DNA from 4 places in the Actinoplanes sp. SE50/110 genome. Region 2 is predicted to be linked to each of the others. Evidence: riboswitches for the same ligand, from Rfam matches in the RefSeq annotation. Region 2 holds a riboswitch; each other region holds the start of a gene.
The links. A riboswitch is a leader RNA that binds a small molecule or an ion and turns the genes downstream of it on or off. The one in region 2 is predicted to bind cyclic di-AMP.
Positions count from the first base shown of each region.

Region 1 (5,681 bases), 2.9 Mb from region 2:
CACGCTTTCGGCGCCAGAGCCGAGTCTTGGCCCACCCCGCGGCGGAGCGGTGAGGGGATCGGTTTGCTCCGACGTGAGCGAGCCTGCCATGGGCCGCGGCCGTCCGCCCGGACTCGCGGCTGGAAGGGCTGTCGATCCGGTCGCTCGCGGCCAAACACGGCGGGCACCGGCGGACAGTTCGCGAAGCGCCGAGTTCGGCCTGGCCGGCACCGCGGAGAAAGTTGCCGCCGCGTAAGTCGCGGTTGGACCCGTTCAAACCGGCGATCGACGTCATGCCGTTGACCGAATTCGATGCACCGCGCAAACAACGGCGCACGGTGAAGCGGATCTATGATCGGCTGCTGGCCGAGGAGGAGATGGAAGGCATCTCGTATGCCGCTGTCTGCGACTACGTGCACTGGCGACGCCCGCGGATCCGGGTCGAGGCCGGCCGGGACCCACCACAAATGTTCGTGCCTCCAAGTCGTAAGGGAAGGCCTTCATGCCGATGAGACGTCGCCCTAAGTCTTACGTCCGGACCATGCTCACGGTTGGCTCTGCGGCCGCGTTGTCCGCCGCCTGCGGGCAGGCCGGTGGCCCGGTAGCAACCTTGGCCGGCGCACCTCACGGCATCGTGGTGAACCGTGGTGGTGTCGTCGAGGTGCTCGATGACACCACCACCGGCACCGTCCGACAGGTCACCGAGCAAGACACGGGCGGTACCAGCGCGGACCCGCTCGCCATGACCAAGGTGCGGCAGCTCGCCGCACACACCATCGCCGGTCTGCGCGCAGGACGGTTGGTTGCCTTGGACCCCGCGCATGCCGACCGACCGCGGACCGTCGCGCCGGCCAGCGATTGGTTCCCCGACACTGCGCTGACCGGCGGCTGGGCCGTCACCGAATCGCTGAACCAGCCGCCGTGTCCCGCGATCGACGGCACCGCCGCAGGCACAACCCGCTACCGGCTGGAACGCCACGACCTGTCCACCGGCAAGACACTCAGGACGACATGCCGGCCGTGTGGTCCGGATCCCGGCTTCTGATCACCAACCCGCAGACCGGAACCCTCACCACCTATCAGGCCACCAACGGCAGCGTTCTCACTCGCAGCGGCCTGGACACTGGCGGCAGCCTGCAGGTCTGGGGCGCTGAAAGCTAGCTTCCTCGTCATGCGGCCTTGCGCGGGTACTCCAGGCGGTGAATCTTGGACCCGGTCGCGTATCCGTCGGGGGGCAGGTTGAGGTCTTGTCCAAGACGTGGCATGGCGTTATCCGGAGGGCGTGGCCGAGGGGTCAGCCGGGTGTTGTCCGGTGGCGTTGGTAGTGACGGGCGGCTTTGGCGCGGCTGCCGCAGCCGTCCATGGAGCACCAGCGGCGGGTGCCGTTGCGGGAGATGTCAAAGAAGTAGAGGACACAGGCGGGGTGGGCGCAGCGCCGGATCCGGGTGGGATCCTGGCGTATCAGGTCTAGGTAATTACGGACGGCGTGCCAGGCGGCAGACCAGTCGGCGTCGACGTCCGAGCCCTCACGCACGGCGCCCTGGTGCAGCGTGTACCGCACGACGCCGCGCGCCAGGATCGCGTTGAGCTGCTGTTCGGCGTGCTCGTCGGGTTGTTCAAGAGCTTGCCGCAGCGCCGATCGGGCCTGTCGCAGGGGTGCCGCGACGGTGGTGTGGTTGCCGGTCAGGTGCTGCTCGTGGAGCCATGCCAGCAGTCCGCCGGGCTCGTCGAAGAGGTCCACCGTGCGGCCATGGTCGACCCACTCAGTGTTCACCAGGTCCAGGGCCAGCGGTTCGCCGGTCAATGGTCGTGCCGTCACTCATCCATCTTACCGGCGTAGTGCAGTTGACAGGTAAGACGAAAGCGATCTAGCTTCTAACCACTAAAACCTATTTCAGTGGTTAGGGGTGGAGGATGCCGGACAGCTGGCCGGACCGCGGATGGTGACCGTGTCGGTGCCTCCTCCTCACCCGCACCCTGATCTGACCGGACGCGCCGCGCCGGCACGACCCGCTCCGCGGCTGCCGGGCGCCGCGTATCTGAACGGCCCGAGGGGACGCCGACGATGCCGCACCACTACCTTCAGCACCTGACGACCGCGCCGGTTGCCGCCGCCCAACAGCGCTACGGCAGCCGTGCCGCCATCGAGCGCATGATCGCCGGCTGGGACACCGACGCCCTGCTCGGCGCCGACGAGATCACGTTCATCACCGCCCGCGACGGCTTCTACCTCGCCACCGTCAACACCGACGGCTGGCCCTACCTGCAGTACCGCGGCGGCCCACCGGGCTTCCTGCACCCGCTTGACCCGGTCGCCGGGCACAGCGTCCTGGCCTGGGCCGACGTTCGCGGTAACCGGCAGTACCTGTCCGTCGGCAACCTGGGCTGCTCACCGCGGGTGTCCCTGTTCCTGATGGACTACGCCCACCGTCGACGACTCAAGATCCTGGGAACGGCAACCGTCCACGACATCCGCGACGGCATGCCGGCCCACCTCGCCGGCAGGTTCGGCACCCTCCGCACGCCCGGCGTGGTGGAACGGCTCATCACCGTCGAGGTCCACAGCTACGACTGGAACTGCCCGCAACACATCACGCCACGCTGGAACGAAGCCGAACTGCACGACGCTCTCGCGCCGATCCGTGACCAGCTCACCCAGCTCCAGGCGGAGAATGACGCCCTGCGCGACATGGTTCGCCGAAACCGCTTCCAGCAGCACCCGTCCCAGGAGACCTCATGACCAGAGACCCATCCAGCACGCCGCAACCCCCACGGCATCCGCTGCCACCCTTCACTGTCGACACCGCCCGCGCCAAAGTCCAGGCCGCCGAGGACGCCTGGAACACCCGTGACCCCCGACGCGTCGCCGCCGCGTACACCCCCGACAGCATGTGGCGCAACCGCGACACCTTTCTGACCGGCCGCGCCGAGATTGAAGCGTTCCTGACCCATAAGTGGAGACGCGAACTGGACTACGCCCTGCGCAAGCAACTTTGGGCCTTCCACGACAACCGCATCGCCGTGCGGTTCCAGTACGAATGGCACGACCCCAGCGGCCAATGGTGGCGCAGCTACGGCAACGAACAGTGGGAATTCGACGAGCATGGATACATGAGTCGTCGCGAAGCCAGCATCAACGACGTGGCGATCAACCCCGACCAGCGACGCATCCACGGCCCCAGGCCGGCCCACGACACCACCGACATCCCCTTGCGCTGAGCGCGGACTCACCAGCATCACGAATCAGGTCGTACGACAGCGCCGCCTGCGCCCGACCGAGACGGGTGCAGGCGGCGCTGTGTGATGCCCGGACGCGAAGCGCAGGCAGCCGGGTGGACCGACTCAGACCAGGCGCCGGACCACGTAGTTCCTACTCCAGATCTTCTGCTTGGTGACCGTCTTGCCGGCCCGCGGGGCGGCCCACATCATGCCGCCACCGGCGTAGATGCCGGCGTGCGTGCCGTACGAGCCGTCACGGATGATGATCAGGTCACCGGGGCGGGCCCGGGACTTGGCGATGGCCTTGCCGTACCGCTGCTGCAGGTTCGCCTTGTGCGGCAGCTTCTTGCCCGCCGCCTTCTTGTAGACGTACATGGTGTAGCCCGAGCAGTCGAACCGCTTGGGCCCGGCGGCGCCGAACTTGTACAGCTTGCCCTTGTGCTTGGCCGCTTCGATCATGATCCGGTTCGCGGCCGCCCGGGACACTGCCGCCTTGGACTGGGACGCCACCGCCTTGAGGGTGAGGCCGCTCTGGCTGAATGGCACGCTTGTCTGTGAGAACACCTGCGTGGTGGTGACGGCCGGCGACCTGGTCGCGGCGGAGGCCGACTGCGGTGTGTCGAGGAGACCGGTGAGAAGACCGAGACCCACGGACAGGGCGATAGTGCCGGCTCCCAGGGTACGGGCGGGTCGGCTCGAAGTGCTTACGCGCACGGTGAAGGAATCCCTCCGGCACGCCTGCGAGGTTAGCTGTCGGATTCGGGCGCGAAGGTTGCCCGGCCGCACACTGGCGGCTTCACCCCAAGGTCCTCACGTCCCGGGCGCCGCAGTACGGCGTGCCGGTCGAGGACCGATGATGGTTCCCCCGTCCCTGCCCCCGATTGCCTCATGACTCGTCATGCGGGTTCGTGCGGCCGGACCGGGGCAGGGCTCGGCGTGGTCCGATCGACACGACCGGCGAGCACGTGCCCGCCGCTCTTCCTTAATAGCCCAGCCCACCGGGTTGTTCCGGAATCCGGTCGGTCACGTTGAGTGAATGTTGCGGTCATGGCTGCCTGATTTAAAACTCCTAACACGATCTCTGATCGGTCCAATTGATCAATCTGCGCCAGCAGATCAGGACGCAGGCAAGGCTGACGAAGCCGTCGTGGATGTCGAGGCGGCGCTCCCAGCGAACAGCCAATCGGCGGAACTGATGCAGCAGAGCGAAGGTCTGCTCGACGACGTACCGGAGCTTGCCGAGGCCCTTGATCCCGGTGGCCTTCGGTTTGGGGATGAGGGGTTCGGTGCCACGTTCACGGCAGGCCTGGCGGAACGCCGCACTGCTGTAGGCCTTGTCAGCCAGCAGCGCCGCGAACCGGCGCCGAGGCCGGCCCAGCCTGCCGGCGATCGGCGGGTAGCAGTCGAGCAGATCCAGGGCACGTTTGATGTCAGGTACGTTCGCGCCGCTGGTCAGCACGTAGATCGGGGTGCCGTTGCCGTCGCAGATCAGGTGGTGCTTGGAGCCGGGCTTGCCCCGGTTGACCGGCGACGGGCCTGTCCCGGCACCCCCTTTTTAGCGTCGATGTGACTGGCGTCAATCGCCGCTCTCGACCAGTCGATCCGGTTCGCCGCGTTCAGCTTGTCCAGCAGTATCTGGTGGACCTGGTCGAACACGCCTGCCTCGGTCCACCGCTGCAGCCTGCGCCAGCAGGTCATCCCCGAGCCGAACCCGAGCTCCTGCGGCAGGTCCTCCCAGCCGATCCCGGTGTGCAGGACGAACAGGATGCCCTGCAAGCACAGCCGGTCCGGCACCGGCCGCGGTCCCGGCGCCCTCGCTGGCCAAGCAGGCAGCACCGGCTCGATCAGCTTCCACAACTCGTCATCGACGACCCAGGCCTTGCTCACGAAGACCGGAACGAGACTGATCCTCACTCCGCAACGCTGATGAACATCGATTCAACAGATCGTGTTAGGTGCTTTTAGAAGGCCGGTGCCGGAATATCCAACGCCCGCTGTGTACATACAGTAACGGAAAGCTGATATTGATCTGTGAAAGGGAACACGAGGAAATTTGAGCCGCTGGTCTGCGTCACCTCGTAGCGATCCTCCGGTCCGCTACGACAGGCCAACCGCCGGTCCGGCGATTTCGGCCGATCGGCCGGTCGCCGTCGCCCTAACCGGGGCCGCCCGGGTGGCGACCTGACGACCGCCCGCCGGAAGACACATAGGCCCGCGGCGATTGCAAGCACAGCAGCGACACCGAACATGTCCACGGTGAGCAACCCGGCGCTCAGGCCGAACGCGCTGTACTCAGATGTCACCTATCGGTGCAGCAGAGCCGTTCGCTCGGCTTACTGGCAGGTGTCGTCATGCCACCTACTTCAAATCCTCGATGGTCGTTGTCCAGTCTGGCCTCCGACGAGAGCCGTCGGGCATCGTCGGATCAATTGCCACCTTGATGTACTCGGCGCGGCCGCTTGGGCGCGTCCCGCCACGAGCCA
Region 1 is NZ_LT827010.1:6,889,958-6,895,638, reverse strand. It holds gene ACSP50_RS42630 (hypothetical protein) at 243-491, shown strand; gene ACSP50_RS30765 (hypothetical protein) at 521-1,024, shown strand; gene ACSP50_RS30760 (CGNR zinc finger domain-containing protein) at 1,274-1,798, opposite strand; gene ACSP50_RS30755 (pyridoxamine 5'-phosphate oxidase family protein) at 2,045-2,719, shown strand; gene ACSP50_RS30750 (nuclear transport factor 2 family protein) at 2,716-3,198, shown strand; gene ACSP50_RS44330 (C40 family peptidase) at 3,322-3,849, opposite strand; cyclic di-AMP (ydaO/yuaA leader) riboswitch at 3,919-4,095, opposite strand; one part of gene ACSP50_RS30740 (IS5 family transposase) at 4,268-4,755, opposite strand; one part of gene ACSP50_RS30740 (IS5 family transposase) at 4,755-5,085, opposite strand; gene ACSP50_RS30735 (zinc-binding dehydrogenase) at 5,557-5,681, opposite strand, start outside.
Region 1: it holds a riboswitch for cyclic di-AMP, as region 2 does, so the genes downstream of both, ACSP50_RS44330 (C40 family peptidase) here and ACSP50_RS02290 (hypothetical protein) in region 2, are expected to answer to the same signal.

Region 2 (5,681 bases):
GACGTGGACCGCGGTGTTCAGACCGGACGTGTCGTCGTGCAGGACGAGCGCGGCGCCCTCGACGCGGTAGGTGCCGCTCGGACGGTTGCGGCGGCCGGCGACCTCACCGTGGTACGTCCCGTCGGTCCGCAGCTGCAGTTTGACCGTGCCGTCCGGGCTGCGCCAGGCGCCGGCGACCGCGGCGCCGGTGACCACCCGGGGCGGGTGGGACCGGACGCCGAGACCGGTCTCGGAGGCGCGGCCCATGGCGATCGCGAGCAGCGCCGCGGCGTCCAGCACGGTGGTGTCGACTCGGGGGGCGGGGTGCATGGCCCCCACAGTCGGCGGGAACACCGCCGGCTTTAGGTTGCCGAACCACCGCGCAGGGAACCGAGGACCGCGGCCGCCAGCTTCTCCAGGTAGGCGTCGTCGATCGGCTGCCGGGAGACGGCGAGCCGCCAGTACAGCGGGCCGAGGATGAGGTCGACGGCGACGTCGGCGTCGGTGCCCTCGGGCAGTTCGCCGCGCGCGACGGCCTGGCCGACCAGCTTGTCCCCGACCGACTGCTGGTGCAGCCGGAGCACCCGTTGCAGGGTTTCGGCGATCTGCGGGTTCCGCGCCGCCTCGGCCATCAGGTCGGGGATGATCTGCGAAGCGACCCGATGCTGCAACGCCCGGCTGACGATCATCATCAGCAGGTCGAGATCGCTGGCGAAGCTGCCGGTGTCGGGCACCGGCACCTTCCGACCGGCGACATCGGTGATGATCTCAAGTACCATCTCCAGCTTGTTGGACCAGCGCCGGTAGATCGCCGTCTTACCCACGCCGGCCCGCCGGGCCACCGCCTCAATGGAGAGCCGGCCGTAACCGACCTCGGCCAGCTCACTCATGACCGCGTTTCGGATCGCCACGGTGATGTCATTCCGGAGCACCGCCGCTCCGGCCGGTGCGCGCTTCACTGTCGCCACGCGGTAACTATAGCGCTACGACGTAACGGTTGCGTTCCGCCGTTCGGTGAGTTACCGTTCCTCCCACGTCGATACGAACCCGTTCTATCGACGTCGGCGGGCGCCTGTCATGCTGCTACCTGTGTCTGAAGGCAAGTCACCGGAGTCCGCCGCCTCGTACCGGCCGACGAGATCGGAGCACCACTCCATGCCAGAGACAGCGGTTGCCGATGCCGCTACCGGGATTCCCCTCAAGGAACTCGCCCGGCGGCACGGCCTGAGCTCGTCCGGGCGCCTGCTCGGACCGCTGGAGTACGCCCGCCAGGTGTGGGGTTATCGGTACTTCATCACCGCGCACGCCAAGGCGAAGACGGTGTCCACGCTGGGCACCACGAACCTCGGCACGTTGTGGCAGGTGCTCACCCCCGCCATCAACGCCCTGGTGTACTACGTCATCTTCGGTGTCATCATCGGCACCGGCGCGAACAATCCGAACTTCATCCCGTACCTGTGCATCGGGGTGTTCGTCTTCGGTTTCACCCAGTCGACGGTGTCGCAGGGCGTCAACTCGATCACCGGCAACCTGGGCCTGATCCGGGCGCTGCACTTCCCGCGGGCCAGCCTGCCGCTGTCCGCCGCGCTCGTGGAGATCCGGAACTTCATCACCGCCACCGGCGTGCTGTTGATCATCGTGCTGCTCTGCCACGAGCCGATCACCGTCCAGTGGCTGCTGATCTTCCCGGTCATGCTGCTGCAGTCGCTGTTCAACTTCGGCCTGGCCATGGGCGGCGCCCGGCTCGGCTCCACGTTCCGCGACATCAAGCAGCTGGTCCCGTTCATCATGCGGTTCTGGATGTACGGCTCGGCCGTGCTCTACCCGGTCACCCGCTTCACCCATGCCCATGCCCTGCAGGGGTGGAAGCTGCACCTGATCGAGGCGAACCCGATGCTGGTCTTCGTCGAGCTGTACCGGCACTCGCTGATGGAGGGCCAGGAGCTCGTCGGCACCCCCAAGATGCTGTGGATCGAGGGCGTGATCTGGGCCGTGGTCGTGGGCACCGCCGGCTTCCTGTACTTCTGGCGTGGAGAGAAGGGTTACGGCCGTGGCTGACGAGCGGATCCCCACCGTCATCGCCGATGACGCCCACATCGTCTACAAGATCGTCGGGGCGATCGGCGCCAACCAGGTCAGCCCGGTCTCCGCGCTCAAGCGCCTGGTCACCAAGACCAACTCGGCGAACGTGCGCGAGGTGCACGCGGTCAAGGGCGTCAGCTTCGTCGCCTACAAGGGTGAAGCGGTCGGCCTGATCGGCAGCAACGGCTCGGGCAAGTCGACCCTGCTGCGTGCCGTCGCCGGTCTGCTGCCGGTGCACCGGGGCGCGATCTACGCGGCCGGCCAACCGTCGCTGCTGGGCGTCAACGCGGCCCTGATGAACGACCTGTCCGGCGAGCGCAACGTCGAGCTGGGCTGCCTGGCCATGGGCATGACCCCGGCCGAGGTCAAGGAGCGCAAGAAGGAGATCATCGACTTCTCCGGGATCAACGAGCGCGGCGACTTCGCCTCGCTGCCGATGCGGACGTACTCGTCCGGCATGGGCGCCCGGCTGCGCTTCTCGATCGCCGCCGCCAAGCAGCACGACGTGCTGCTCATCGACGAGGCGCTGGCCACCGGTGACGCCAAGTTCCGCCGCCGCAGCGAGGCCCGGGTCCGCGAGCTGCGCGCCCAGGCCGGCACGGTGTTCCTGGTCAGCCACAGCGAGCAGTCGATCCGGGACACCTGCGAGCGGGTCATCTGGCTGGAGTCGGGGCTGATCCGGGCGGACGGCCCGACCGAGGACGTACTCAAGGAGTACGAGACCTACATGAAGAAGTAGGTTCGCTCGTCCCCAGCAAGAAGCCCGGGCCATCGGCCCGGGCTTCTTGCGGTTTCTAGATGACCGACAGGTGTACGTGGTTGGTGTGGTCCGTCGAGGGCGTCCCCCCGACCCCGCTGTACGCCTTCCATCCGCTGCTCGGCAACCAGATCCGTTTGAACCAGATCACGTAGAGGACGCCGAGGGTGTCCGAGTTGTGGATGAAGTAGTTCGCCAGGTCGGTGCCGTAGGTCTTGCTGCTCCCGGTCGCCACCCCGCCGAAGCCGCCCTTGTCGGCGGCGAAGTCGCAGGCCCGCCCCTTCGGATGCTCCCCACTGTTCTGATGCCGGAAGCACGCGACGTAGTGGGTGAAGCCGGCCTTCTGCGCCTGCTTCATCGCGAACAGCAGGCGCGGCGTGATGCAGCCGGTGGTGGTCGGGTCGTCGACCGTGCAGCCGCCGGCCAGGCTGCCGCCGGGCTTGTCCGCGTTCGAGCTGCTGCCGCCGCCGGAGTTGTCACCACCGGAGTCGCCGCCCTGGTTGGCGTTCTTCAGCGCCTGCTCGGCCTGGGTCTTGCGGGCGGCCATCACCTTGGTCAGTTTCGCCTGGTCGGTGACCGCCTGGTCGATCGCGGCCTTGGCCTGCTGCCGACCGGCCCGGGTGGCCTTCAGCTCGTCGAGCGCCAGGGTCTGCTTGGCGGCCACGGTGCCGAGCATCTGGGCCCGGTCCAGGAACCCGGCCGAGGTGTTCGCGGTGAGCAGCGCGCTCAGCGGGCCCAACCGGCCCATCGTGTACGCCTGCGCGGCGTACCTGTTCAGCGCGGCCTGCCGCGGGCCCATGTCGGCGTCGAGCTGCTTGAGCTCGGCGGCCAGTTTCGTCTGCTCGGCCCGGGACTGCTTGAGCTTGGCACTGGCCGTGACGTAACCCTTGGAGGCCTCGTCGAGTTTGTCGAGCAGGGACTTGGAGCCGCCCTCACCGTCGTCACCGGACTCCCCCGGGGCGGCCAGGGGCCGGGGAGCGGCGGCGGCCGGCGTGGTCACGCCGGCGATCCCGCATGCGGCGACCAGCAGCGCGAGAACGGCTGCCCATCGTCGCCGTGCCGTCACATCCTGCACAGGGTCCATTTCCTTCCGTCGGCCGCCGGCCGGGTTAGCTGACGGGTTCGGGACGAAGGAAACCCCTACCGCTGGCGCGGATTCACCCCGGAAGAATGTGGATCCCCGGCTCGCTCAGAATTCTCAGGATCTGCGATTAGGCGGCGGTCCCCGGGTGGGAACCGCATCAGACCATACCCACTCGATCGAGGAATCGACAGTTCTCGCACCGATTGCTACGAGGCGGTCACCAATGGTGGTGGCGATTACGGAAAGTCGTTGGGCGGTAACAGCTTTGCCATTTCCCGGACCCTGATGTCCGGAGATATCTCAGGTAAACTGGCCGCCGGTCCTGCCAGGACGGCACCGCCCCCGAGTTGCCGGCAGGCCGCCGCCCAATCACCGAAAGGTGAGCCGGGGAACCAGGTAGTTGGGGTGAATCCGCGATAAGCGGTAGGGATAGCTTCCGTCCCGAACCCGTCAGCTAACTCGGTCGGCGGTGACTAGGAAGGATAGTTGATGACCGCACGTCCCCGCCGGTGGCTGATGCTTGCCCTGGCGCCGCTCGTGGCCACCACGATATTCGTGGCGCCCGTCACGCCGGCACACGCCGCGCCGAGCGGCAGTTCGTCGACGACACCCTCGGAGGGTGACGACGGCGACGACCTCTCCGATCAGATCGAGGCGACCAACCGGCGGTACGTGAACGCCAAGCTCGCGGTCGAGGCCTCGCAGAAGAAGCAGAAGGACCTCGCCACCCAGATCTCCGCCGCGGAGAAGCGCCGCGACGCGCTGATCCCGGAGGTCAACGCGATCGCCCGGCAGCAGTACCAGATCGGCCAGCTCACCACGGTCGGCTTCCTGCTGCGGGCCGACTCGTCGAGCGACTTCCTGCACAAGGCCATCGGTCTTGAGGAGATCAACAAGCTCAACGACGACAAGCTGAAGGATCTGAACACCACGCTCGCCACGATCACCAACAGCAAGTCGGCGCTCGACGCCGAGCTGAAGAACGAGCAGCAGCAGCTCTCCATCCAGCAGAAGCAGCACGACACTGCGGAGAGCCAGCTCGACCTGCTCGGTGGTGGCACCGGCATCAACAAGACCATCACCGCCGGTTTCGTCGACGCGACGTCCAAGGTCGCGGCCCCCGCGCCGCGCAACTCCAGCGGCGGATTCTCGCCCGAGTCCTGCACCGTGGACGACCCGACCACCAGCGGTTGCATCACCAAGCGCACCCTGCACCTCTACCAGGAGGTGAAGAAAGCCGGCTTCAACCGCTTCGTCGGGTGCCACCGCGACGGCGGCCCGTTCGAGCATCCGAAGGGTCGGGCCTGCGACTGGTCCCTGCAGAAGAGCGGCTTCTCGGTCGCGCACAACAGCGACATGATGCGGTACGGCAACGACCTCACCGCGTTCCTGGTACGCAACGCCGACCGGCTCGGGATCTACTACGTGATCTGGTACAAGCAGATCTGGTTCCCGGCGACCAACAACTGGCACGCGTACCACGGCCCGAGCGACCACACGGACCACGTCCACGTATCGCTGCTCTGACCGGTCGCAAAAAGGGCCTCCCGCCGTGCGGGAGGCCCTTTTTCCGCTCTACGTCAGTTCGGCGTGGCGCGCCGCACCGGCGCGCGGCCGGCCGGCTGGGTCGGCGCCGGGCCGGCCGGGCCGGGCGCCGGGATCGCCATGGTCACCGGGCGGACCTGGGTCACCTCGATCTCCTTGCCGTGGTGCAGCAGAGTGAGCCGGGCCGAGCCGCCGCCGTTGCGCAGCGAGTAGGTGACCTCGCTCGCGGTCACG
Region 2 is NZ_LT827010.1:520,162-525,842, reverse strand. It holds gene ACSP50_RS02315 (hypothetical protein) at 1-309, opposite strand, end outside; gene ACSP50_RS02310 (TetR/AcrR family transcriptional regulator) at 342-947, opposite strand; gene ACSP50_RS02305 (ABC transporter permease) at 1,135-2,037, shown strand; gene ACSP50_RS02300 (ABC transporter ATP-binding protein) at 2,030-2,800, shown strand; gene ACSP50_RS02295 (hypothetical protein) at 2,856-3,902, opposite strand; cyclic di-AMP (ydaO/yuaA leader) riboswitch at 3,901-4,046, opposite strand; cyclic di-AMP (ydaO/yuaA leader) riboswitch at 4,255-4,388, shown strand; gene ACSP50_RS02290 (hypothetical protein) at 4,392-5,429, shown strand; gene ACSP50_RS02285 (glycoside hydrolase family 65 protein) at 5,483-5,681, opposite strand, start outside.

Region 3 (5,681 bases), 800 kb from region 2:
TGGGCGGCACGATGGGCACCGCGGTGTTCCTGTCGGTGCTGTTCAACGTGCTCCCGGGCAACATCAGGGACGCGTACGCGGACGCCGCGAAGAATCCGGAGTTCCTCAAGGCCGCGGCCGACCCGACCCAGCAGCAGCTGCTCAAGCAGGCGCAGGGCGGTGGCGGGCTGAGCGACACGTCGTTCATCAACAAGCTGACCGACGTGGTCGCGCACCCGTTCAAGGTGGGCTTCTCGGACAGCGTCCACGTGGTCTATCTGCTCGCCTTCGCAATCATGCTGGTCGGCCTGGTGATCGTCTTCTTCCTGCCGGAGATTCCGCTCGCCATGCGCTCCGCCCAGCAGCAGCGGGCCGATGACGCGGCGGCCCAGGGCGACGCCTCCGGCGCCGATCAGGGCACCGCGGGGGTCAAGGCCGGCACCGAAGGTTTCGCTCACTGACCCGACAGGTCACCGATTCGGGGGTACGCACGGCGCGCGCCGTTCGTACCCCCAATCGGTTTTGCCGTGGGGACGCTTAGGAACCACCGGTAGCGTGACCGCATGGCTGTTGTGAAGATCAACGCGATTGAGGTCCCCGAGGGCGCCGGCCCCGAGCTGGAGAAGCGGTTCGCCGCCCGGCACGGGGCGGTCGAGAACGAGCCCGGCTTCCTCGCCTTCGAACTGCTGCGCCCGGTCGCCGGCGACAACCGGTACTTCGTCTACACGAAGTGGGAGTCCGAGGAGGCCTTCCAGAACTGGTCGCAGGGCAGCGCCAAGGCTGCCCACGCCGGCGAGCGCGCCAAGCCGGTGGCCTCCGGCGCCTCCCTCCTCGAATTCGAGGTCATCCAGCACGTCACCAAGCAGGACTGAGGCGAGAAGTCAGGAGCGGTCGCGGGCAGCGGCAGCGGGCGGCTGACAGGTCAGCGCCGGTCGCGGGCAACAGCGGCGGGCGGATGACGGGTCAGGACTGGTAGCGGTCGCGGTCGCGGCAGCGGACGGGTGACGGGTGACGGGTCAGGACTGGTCGCGGTCGCGGGCAGCGGCGGCGACCAGCCGCTCGGCGACCGTGACCCGGTCCAGGCCGAGCCGCTGCGCGCTGTCGTGCAGGATCCGGTACGCCTCCTGCACGCCGCAGCCGCGCTGGGCAATGATCACGCCGACCGCCCGGTCGACCGCGGCGCCCTCGGTCAGTGCCTCCCGCCGGTGCAGCTCGCCGATCAGCACCTCGGCCTGGCCGGCCACCGCCATCACGGTGAGCAGCACCTCCGGCGCGACCGGACCGGGCGCGCCGAGCCCGACGGTGAGCGCGCCGACCGCGTGCCGGCGGACGTCGAGGGGAACCGACGCGACCGCCACGATGCCGTCCGCGCGGGCCGGGCCGGACAGCTCCGGCCAACGGTCGTCGGCCCCCAGATCCTCGCTGGTGACCAGGGTCCGGGTGCGGGCCGCCTCCAGCCCGGGACCGCTGCCGTCGGCGTACTGCCGCGCGTCGGACGTCTCGCCGGCGGACCCGGCGGCGGCGACGGTGATCGGTCCGCCCTCGCTGATCAGCGCGACCGAGCAGCGGACCGCACCGGGCAGTGCGGCGACGGTGAGCCCGGCCAGCCGGTCGAGTGCGGAGCGGACCGTGTCGGCGGTCAGCAGCCGGACGCTGACCTCGTGTAGCAGCCCGGCCAGCTCGACCGGGTGCGGCGCGGCGGCCGCCGCCGTGGAGGTGTGCCGGGGCCGCCGGCCGGCGACGAGCCTGCGGGCCTGGCCGGGCGGGGTGCCGCCACCCAGGGTGGCGCGCCGGCGGTTCCGGATGCCGCGCTGGGCGGCCGGTACGCGACGTTGCGGTACTGACACTCGACGGATACTGCCATGTCGATCCGCGTTCGGCTCGTTACGGTGCCCCGATCGGGGGGTCTTGCCCGTTTAAACCCACTCGGCCCCGAACGTGGAAAAAGACGCGTCCCCGGGGGGCTCCCCGGGGACGCGCGAGACGTTAGATGCCGGTGTGCAGGTCGCCTCGCGGCGAGTGGCTCAGCACGGCTCCAGCCGAACGGTATTCCGTGCAGGCGATGGGTGAGGCCCGGGGACACTGGGCACACCGGCATCCGTTCACAACCTTCGGCACCCGCCCATGATTCCGGGAGCCCTTGTGACCTGAATAACACCGCGGACGTTTGTCCGGCCCGGCGCCGGGTACCGATCCGCCGTGACCGAATCCGAGGAAAACCTACGCCTGGCCGCGTTCCTGGACGGCGCGTACCGCGCCGAGGAACGGATGAGCAGCGGCGATCTGCAGCGGCGGGCGATCGCCGAGGACCTGCCGGCGAGCCTGCTCACCCGGGTGGACGCGCTGCCCGAGGGCGAATACCTGCAGGACGAGGCCGCCGAGGCACTCAGCGCCCCGGCGATCTGATCACTCGGCCCGCTCCTTGGCGATGCTGTAGGCCATCTGCAGGAAGTCCGAGACAGCGGTCGCGGTGAACGCGGTGGCCACCAGCCGGGTCAGCCGGGGCGCCAGGACCAGCCCGCCGGTCAGGCCGGTGGCGATCCAGGCGGCCAGGCAGAACGGGCAGGTGATCAGCTCACCGATGCCGTGCCGCACCGGGCTGCCCTCGTCGCGCACCTCCTCGTTGAGCTCGGCCGCCCCGGCGGGCTCGGTGTACCGGGTGAACGGCGCCCGCAGCGGGCTGGTCACCGAGTCCTTGGCGATCAGCCGGCTGATCTTGTGGGTGGCAATCGAGAGCAGCACCACGTCGGTCATGGCCGGGCGTTCCGGCACCGGCTTACCGGTCAGCTTGGCGGCCGCCGCGAGGCTGGCCGCGAGCGTGCCGAAGGCGCCCATCGCCACCAGGTAGCCGCCCAGCGGCCGGTGGTCGTGCGGGGCGTAAGCGCGGGCCACCTCGGCGACCCGGGCCTGCAGGCTGGACATCGTGGGGGGTCCTTTCAAGCTGGTCAGAAGCCGGGCGGGTCCAGAACCGGGGTGGGGGAGACACGAGCGGGTCAGAAGGCCTGGGTCAGCCGCTCCGGGTCGACCTCACGACCGGGGAAGCGCGCCATGTACTCGGTCTCCAGCTCCGCGGTGCGCCGGAAATGGTTGTCCAGCGCCGCGTCCGGCCCGTGCCGCAGGGTCTGCAGCCGGGTCCGGTAGAGGCTGGTCAACTCCCGGAAGAGGTCGTCGTCGGCGAGTCCGGCCGGGTCGATCCCGGTGTCGGTGCCGGTCTCGGGTCGCGCTGTCGTCATGGTGCACCTCCAGCGATGCGGGCGAACGGGGACAACCGGTGGCTTGCCCGCGCGGGTCCGCGCCAAACCCGCCGGTAGGCTCGGGGGCATGAAAGGGCTGTGGTCTCCGGCGTGGATCGCCCGCCACCTGCTGGCGCTGATCCTCACCGCGGGCTGCCTCGGCCTGGGCTGGTGGCAGTACAGCCGGGCCACCGGCGGCAACTCGCTCAGCTGGGGCTACATGTTCGAGTGGCCGGTCTTCGCGGGTTTCGTGGTGTTCATCTGGGTCCGCGAGATCCAGTTGTTCCGCAAGCCGCGGGACACCGGGGCGGAGGCCGAGCCGGCCGAGCCGGAGCGGGTTCCGGGCGCCCCGGTCGCCGTGGGCCGGCCGGTGCGGGTCGCGGTCCGGCCCGCCGAGGCGGTGGCGGCCGACCCGGAGCTGGACGCCTACAACGACTATCTGACCTGGCTCGCCGAGCACCCCGGCGCCCGCCCGGCCGACTACCCCGGCCGCATCATCAAGTAGTAGAAGCTCGAAGGAGACCCCCGTGCGCGGCGCGCTCACCCGTTACCGGATCATTGCCTGGATCGTCGGCGTGTTCCTGGTCGTTCTCGTACTGGTCGGCATGCCGCTGAAGTACTTCGGCGACAACGACACGGTGGTCGCGGTGATCGGCCCGCTGCACGGTTTCCTCTACATGATCTATCTGCTGTTCAGTTTCGACCTGTCCCGCCGGGCCCGGTGGCCCTTCGGCCGGATGATCCTGGTGATGCTGGCCGGCACCATCCCGTTCTTCTCGTTCTGGGCGGAGCGTCAGGTGACCCGGCACTGGATGACTGAAGTAGCGTGGGAACCGGCCGTCAAATAACGCAGCGCGCGGGTCGAATAACAGCCCGTTATCGGGATTAAGTTCGCAAGACCGGCTATTCGCAGATTTCACGCGCGGAGGACTTGATTTTGTTTTCTGCGCCGATAAGTTGATGCGGTTGGTTCGGTCCGCAGCCACAAACCCTCCGGGTGGCGCCGGCCAACGCCGCTGAATCTCACGAGCCGGGGACCCATCTTTCCGGGGTGAATCCGCCACGCGCGGTAGGACGCCTCTTCCGAGTCCGAACCCGTCAGCTAACCCGGTAAGCGGCCATGAGCGGAAGAAAGGCCCCCTGACCAGTGCCACTCCCCCGTACCAGGCTCCGGGCGCTGGTGGTCGCGCTGACCGCGCTGGCGATCACCACGTCGGGCGCTACCGCCGCGCACGCGGCCCCGTCCAAGGACGAGCTGAAGAAGCAGATCGAGGCGGCTTCCAACAAGCTGGACGACGTCACCGAGGCGTACAACAAGACCCGCATCGACCTGAAGGCGACGCAGACCGACGCGGCCAAGCTCACCGCGTCCCTCAAGCCGGCCGAGGCGGCGAAGAACCAGGCCGTCACGAAGGTGAACGCGATCGCCGCGTCGTCGTACATGACCGGCCGGGTCGGCCCGATGACCCTGATCCTCGGCGGCAACCAGCATGACCTGCTGGAGCGGCTGAGCTACCTGGACCAGCTCAGCAAGTCCAACCAGGCGCAGATCGACAACTACACCGAGGTCAGCCGGACCTACACGTCTCGGCAGGCCGAGCTCAAGGCCACCGAGCAGAAGCAGGCGCTGCAGCTCAAGGAGCTGGACGCGCAGAAGGCCAAGTACACCAAGGATCTGCAGAAGCTGACCGCGACGCAGAAGGAACTGTACGGCAAGCCGACGCAGAGCTCCGGCTCGTGGACCGGCCCGATCCCGAAGGGCTCCGGTGACGCCGGGGTGGCGGTCGCCTTCGCGTACAAGCAGATCGGCAAGCCGTACGGTTTCGGGGACGAGGGTCCCAACTCGTACGACTGCTCGGGTCTGACCAAGGCCGCCTGGGCCGCGGCCGGGCACTCGCTGCCACACAGCGCGTCCGAGCAGCGATACGCCAGTGGTGTCACCTACATCAAGGCGGGCACCGCGGGGTTCGTCCCCAAGCAGGGTGACCTGGTGTTCTATCGCGACGGTGGCCACGTCGCGCTGTACGTCGGCAGCGGCATGGTCATCGACGCACCGCACGGTGGCGCCGACGTGACCCGCCGCACGATCAACATCATGCCCGTACAGGGATACGGCCGGATCTCGTAACACCGCGCACAGCGAGAAGGCCGGCACCCGCTCTCGGGGTGCCGGCCTTCTCTCGTCGTATCAGGGTCAGGCGGCCTGCAGGCCCTCGGCCCGGGCCAGCTCACGCAGCCGGCCGAGCGCCTGGATCTCCAGCTGCCGGATCCGCTCCCGGCTGAGCGAGAAGCGCGACGCCACCTCGGTCAGCGAGTGCTCCCGACCGTCCTCCAGTCCGTACCGCGCCCGCATGATGCCTGCCGACCGGTCGTCCAGGTGGTTGAGCAGCCCCTCGATCCGCTGCCGCTCCAGGGCGCTAAGCACGATCTCCTCGGGCGACGGCGCGTCGCTGTCGGCGACCAGGTCGC
Region 3 is NZ_LT827010.1:1,320,526-1,326,206, reverse strand. It holds gene ACSP50_RS05910 (MDR family MFS transporter) at 1-440, shown strand, start outside; gene ACSP50_RS05905 (antibiotic biosynthesis monooxygenase) at 543-851, shown strand; gene ACSP50_RS05900 (GAF and ANTAR domain-containing protein) at 996-1,826, opposite strand; gene ACSP50_RS05895 (hypothetical protein) at 2,179-2,385, shown strand; gene ACSP50_RS05890 (DUF1360 domain-containing protein) at 2,386-2,901, opposite strand; gene ACSP50_RS05885 (DUF6158 family protein) at 2,973-3,212, opposite strand; gene ACSP50_RS05880 (hypothetical protein) at 3,301-3,717, shown strand; gene ACSP50_RS05875 (DUF3817 domain-containing protein) at 3,740-4,060, shown strand; cyclic di-AMP (ydaO/yuaA leader) riboswitch at 4,217-4,344, shown strand; gene ACSP50_RS05870 (NlpC/P60 family protein) at 4,360-5,340, shown strand; gene ACSP50_RS05865 (RNA polymerase sigma factor RpoD/SigA) at 5,407-5,681, opposite strand, start outside.
Region 3: it holds a riboswitch for cyclic di-AMP, as region 2 does, so the genes downstream of both, ACSP50_RS05870 (NlpC/P60 family protein) here and ACSP50_RS02290 (hypothetical protein) in region 2, are expected to answer to the same signal.

Region 4 (5,681 bases), 2.3 Mb from region 2:
CGGCATGACGCACAGCATCCGGCGATCTTGCCAGACGGGCAAGTTTCCGTGACCCGTTAGTGATAAAAGGCTCAGCGGCCCTTCCGTTTCCTCAGGTAGGCGGCCAGGTCGTCGTACTCGCCGCTCTCGTTGGCGAACATCGCGACGTTGCGCGCCGTGGTGAACCACGCGTCCGTCGACGGGCGCACCTCGCGGGCCGCGGCCAGCATGTCCCCCTGGTTGATCATGCGGATCTCGCCGGTCGCGATCGAGTCGCGCATCGCGTACTCGGCGGCCGTCTCACACAGGTGCGCCAGGTCGGCGCCGGAGAAGTGCTCGGTGGCCGCGGCCACCGCCGCCAGATCCACCCCGGCGACCGGCCGGTCCCGCAGGTGGTACTCGACGATCGCGGCCCGGGCCGCACCGTCCGGCGGCAGCACCAGCACGGTCCGGTCGAGCCGGCCCGGCCGGCGCAGGGCCGCGTCGACGTCCCACGGCGCGTTGGTGGCGGCCAGCACGAAGACGCCCTCGTTGCCGCCCTGCACGCCGTCCAGCTCGGTGAGCAACTGGTTGACCACGGTACGCATCGCCGAGGAGTGCAACTGGCTGCGCTTGTGCCCCAGCGCGTCGATCTCGTCGAGGAACAGCACGCAGGGGGCGTGCCCGCGGGCCGACTCGAACAGGTCGTGCAGGTTCCGCTCCGAACTGCCGATCCACATGTTCAGCACGTCGGTGATCGACAGCGAGAGGAACGCCGCGCCCATCTCCCCGGCCACCGCCCGCGCCAGGAATGTCTTGCCGCAGCCGGGCGGACCGTAGAGCAGCAGACCGCCGCGCAGGCTCTTGCCGAACAGGCTGCGGAGTTTCGGGTTGCGCAGCGGGCCGAGGAAGGACACTTCGAGCCGCTTCTTCACCTCGGCCATGCCGCCCACGTCGGCCAGGGTCACGGTGGACCGCTCGACGTCGAACGCCCGGTCGGCATCGCCGGTGACCGGCTCGGGCTCGTCGCCGGCCCGGGCGAACCGGGGCGGGACGACATCGCCGAACTGCTGCTCCATCGCGCCCCAGTCGACCCCGGAGGCCGGGGCGGCAGCCGGGGCCGGCCCGCCGAGCGCGGACGTCATCAAGCCGCGGGCCGTCTCGTTGGCCGGATCACGGCTGAGGACCTGAGCGGCGTGCTCGATCGCCTCGGCGCCCCGGCCGGCCGTCACCAGCAACTCGGCCAGGTGCAGCCGCAGCGGCAGGTCGTCGGGGCGGGCCTGGACCGCGGCGGTCAGGCTGTCGATCAGCGCGTCGCTCATGAAACGCGATTATGCCCGTGTCCGATGTGCCGGAACGCGAAAGGCCGCCCCCGGCGCACCGGAAGCGGCCTGACGACCCGACTGACCGGATCAGCCCGAGGGCCGCCGATAGCCGGCGATCGGACCGCGATCGATCGTCGCCATCCGCACGTGGTCGCCCGTGTGCGGTGCGTGCACGACCATTCCACCGCCGATGTAGATCGACACGTGGTGCACGTCGGAATAGTAGAAGACCAGGTCACCCGGTTTCAGTTCGCTTCGCGAAACCGCGCGGCCCTCGGTCCACTGATCCTTGGTGTAGTGCTCCAGGTGCACGCCGACCGACGCCCACGCCGCTTTCGTCAGTCCCGAGCAGTCGTAGCTGTTCGGGCCCTCGGAACCGAATACGTAGGGTTTGCCGATCAGGTCGCACGCCTTCTGAGCGGCCCGGCCACCGATGTCGTTGGTGTAGTCGACCGGGCAGGGACCCGTCTTGAACGGCCCGTCATCCGTTTTCCCGTACGCCTGCAGGCGCAGTTTCTGCAGGGAGGTGATCTCTTTCTCGATCGCCGTCTTCTTCTGGTTCAGATCGGCGTCGCGGGCGGAGATCTCGGATGCCAGGGCATCCACCTTCGCCTTGTCGGCGGCGTACTTGTCGCGGAGTTTCACCACCTCGCTGATCGAGTCCTGACGGTTCGCGGCGAGCTGTTCGAGCAGCGAGAGCTTCTCGGTCAGGCTGGTCGGCGAACCGCTGAGAATCGCGGCGACAGCGGTCGGCGGGCCTTGCATGTAGGCGTCCGAGGCGAGGCCACGGACGTCTTTCATGGCCACGTCCACTTTCTTCTGCAGCGGGTCGAGCGTCGCGTTCAGCTGCTTCTGCTGCTTCTGCAGTTTGATCAGCTTCCCGTGCACGTCGTTGAAGTCCTCGATGACGGGCTCGAGCTCGTTCCACTGCTTGTCGATCTGGTCCTCGACGCTGGACGGCGAGGGCGTGGCGTGGGCAACGACAGGTCCGGTGAGAACGAGTCCGGCAGCGACGGCGGCGCAGAGCAGACTGCGCAGCACGCCACGCGCGCCTATCCGTTTCACGTAGGTGCGTTGTCCTTTCTTCCATTCAGCCGCCGACCGGGTTAGCTGACGGGTTCGGGCGGGAAGAACGCCCGGCCGCGAACGGCTACACCCCACTTACCTGGTTCCCCGGCTCGCCGTTACGGGCGATTGGGCGGTGGTTCGTCAGATCGGCCGGATGGACGATGGGGGGCTGCCGAACCGGGGACCACCGTACCCGGATCACCGAGGCAAATGAAGCGCGCGCCCGCGGCGAAACCGCTCGCACACCCTCCAGCACTCACAGTGACCGGAATGGCCAGGCATCCAGGGCCTGACCGAGCCAGGGCACGATCAGGATCACCGTGGGTAGCACGATCAGGCTGGCCGCGGCGAGCCCGGCGAGCACCGACAGGCCCCGCGAGGTGACCTCGGGACCGGCCAGCCGGTCGAGGCGGCGGCGCCGGGATTCACCCGCCGGGTCGGCCGGGGCCTCCTCCGCGAGGGGAACCGCGTCGGAGAGCCGGGACAGCGCGGCACGCAGGGGCGCCGCGCCTGTCCGGCGCCGCGCGGCGTCGTCCGACACCATCTCCAACAGCAGGTGTACGGCGTCAAGCGGCGCCCGGGAGCGCAGCGGAGCCGGCACCGCCTGGTAGAACGCGGTGAACGACTCCATCACCAGCTCGTGCCGGTGCCGCAGGTGCGCCTGCTCGTGGGCGAGCACCGCGTCGACCTGGGCACGGTCGAGGACCCGCAGCACCGCGTCGCTGAGCACCACCCGGGGCTCGCGCCCGGGCACGCAGTAGGCCAGTGGCAACGGCGCGTCGAGCACCCGCACCTCGGGACCGCCCAGTTCGCGGTGCCGTTCCACCCGGTCGAGCAGGTCGGCCAGCGTGCGGTGGCGTTCGCGGCGGGCCCGGGCCCGGGCGGTGACCCGGATCAGTGAGATCAACAGCCGGGTGACGATGGTGGCGGCGACCGCCAGGGAGAACACCAGCGCGGCGACCGCCCACGGGTGGCCGGCGCCGGCCGCCCGGGTCAGCTCCTCGGGGGCGGCCAGCACCACGCCGAGCGCGCAGAGCACCGCGGTCAGCGTGAGGGCCTGCCAGAGCAGGACGGCGGCGACCGGGGCGCGGTCGGGCCATCGGGCGCCGGCCAGGATGCCCGGGACGACCAGTGACAGGGTCAACCCGAGGGCACCGAGCAGGAGTGCGGTCACGTCTCTTTCGGTGTCGCGTTCAGGGCGGCCTGGATGGCGCCGGGCGGCAGCTGGCCCAGGAAGTATGCCAGCGCGGCGTCCCGATCGGGAGTGGCACTGAGCGCGTCGAGCATCAGGCCGGCGGTCATCTCCTCGCGGGTCTGCGCCGGCGCGTACCGGTACGCCCGGTCGGCCCGCTGCTGGACGACGAGCTCCTTCTTGGCGAGCCGGTCGAGGACGGTCATCACGGTCGTGTACGCCAGATCGCGGTCGGCGCTGAGCCGCTCGTGCACCTGTCGCACGGTGAGCGGCTCGGAAGCGTCCCAGAGCTGGGTCATGACCTCACGTTCAAGATCGCCAAGTGCCATGTGACCCATCCTACTAGAGCGTGTCGTACTACGTCTCGTAGTATCTACTACGAAGAGTCGTAGAGGGGGAGACCCGATGGACGTGCTCGACCTGACCCGGCTGCAGTTCGCGGTGGTGACGATCTACCACTACCTGTTCGTGCCGCTGTCGATCTGCCTGTCGGCGACCGCGGCGGGACTGCACCTGACCTGGCTGCGGACGCGGACCGAGAAGTACCGGAACCTGACGAAGTTCGTCGGCAAGCTCCTGATCGTCACCTTCGCGGTGGGGGTGGTCACCGGACTCGTGCAGGAGTTCCAGTTCGGGCTCGGCTGGAGCGCGTTCGCCAAGTTCTACGGTGACGTCTTCGGGCCGACCCTGGCGGTCGAGGGGATGCTCGCGTTCTTCCTGGAGGCGACGTTCCTGGCCCTGTGGTATTTCGGATGGGAACGGCTCCCCCGGCGGATCCACGCCGCCACGATCGTGGTCGTCGCGATCGGGACGCTGCTCTCGGCGTACATCATCCTCGCCGGTAATTCCTTCATGCAGAACCCGGTGGCCTACGCCCTCGACCCGGTCACCGGACGAGCCCGCCTGACCAGCTTCACCGGGCTGCTCACCAACGAGGTGGTGCTAGCCGCCTTCCCGCACACGATGGCCGGCGCGGCGATGGCCGGCGGCGGACTGCTGCTCGCCCTCGGGGTGTGGCGCCTCGCCGTTCATGACGAATTCCGGACACTGGCCCGGCTCGGCGCCTGGCTGATGCTGACCGGCGGAGCGCTGACCGCGATCACCGGTGACCGGCTGGGCAAGGTGATGACGTCGGTGCAGCCGATGAAGATGGCGGCCGCCGAGGCGCTCTACTCGACCACCACCGGGGCGCCGTTCTCGGTCTTCGCGCTGGGCAGACTCGGCCACGAGAAGCCGTTCCTGACGGTGGAGATCCCGCGGCTGCTCTCCTTCCTGGGCACCGGATCGTTCGACGGCACCGTGCAGGGCATCGACGATCTCCAGGCGCAGTACGCGGCGCAGTACGGACCGGGCAGCTACATACCGATGATCCCGGTGGCGTTCTGGACGTTCCGCCTGATGATCGGCGCCGGGGTGGCCGGGATGGCGCTCGCGGCGTACTACCTCTGGGCCTCGTCGGCGCGGACCGGCCGGCTGCTGCCCGGGTTCCTGCGCTTCGCCGACGACGAGGTCCCGGGGTGGGTGAAGCGGATCCTGCTGCTGTCGCCGCTGCTGCCCGCCGCGGCCAACACGTTCGGCTGGGTGTTCACCGAGACGGCCCGGCAGCCGTGGCTCGCCTTCGGCATCTCCAAGGTCGCCGACGGCATCTCCCCCGGCCTGACCAGCGCCGAGGTGATCGCCTCCCTGGCCGGCTTCACGCTGATCTACGGCCTGCTGGCGATCGCCTGGTACCGGCTCGTGCTCCACATCGCGGCGAAACCCATGACTCCGGAAGTCTCGGTCACCGAGAACAAAGCCCTGGCGTACTAGGAGCCCACCATGATCACTTTCTGGTTCGCGATCCTCGTCCTGGCCTGGGTGCTCTACTTCGTCCTGGAAGGCTTCGACTTCGGCGTCGGCCTGCTCGCCCCGATGATCGGCCGGGACGACCACGAACGCGCCGCCGCGATCCGCACCATCGGGCCGTTCTGGGACGGCAACGAGGTGTGGCTGGTCGCCGCGATCGGCGTCACCTTCGCCGCCTTCCCGTCCTGGTACGCGGTCCTGCTCTCGGCCCTCTACCTGCCGATGGTCGGCATCCTGCTGCTGCTCGCGGTCCGCGGCGTCGCGCTGGAATTCCGCGGCAAGCACGACTCCCC
Region 4 is NZ_LT827010.1:2,867,374-2,873,054, reverse strand. It holds gene ACSP50_RS12750 (tetratricopeptide repeat protein) at 72-1,280, opposite strand; gene ACSP50_RS12745 (NlpC/P60 family protein) at 1,371-2,348, opposite strand; cyclic di-AMP (ydaO/yuaA leader) riboswitch at 2,363-2,494, opposite strand; gene ACSP50_RS12740 (M56 family metallopeptidase) at 2,608-3,525, opposite strand; gene ACSP50_RS12735 (BlaI/MecI/CopY family transcriptional regulator) at 3,522-3,842, opposite strand; gene ACSP50_RS12730 (cytochrome ubiquinol oxidase subunit I) at 3,949-5,352, shown strand; gene cydB (cytochrome d ubiquinol oxidase subunit II) at 5,362-5,681, shown strand, end outside.
Region 4: it holds a riboswitch for cyclic di-AMP, as region 2 does, so the genes downstream of both, ACSP50_RS12745 (NlpC/P60 family protein) here and ACSP50_RS02290 (hypothetical protein) in region 2, are expected to answer to the same signal.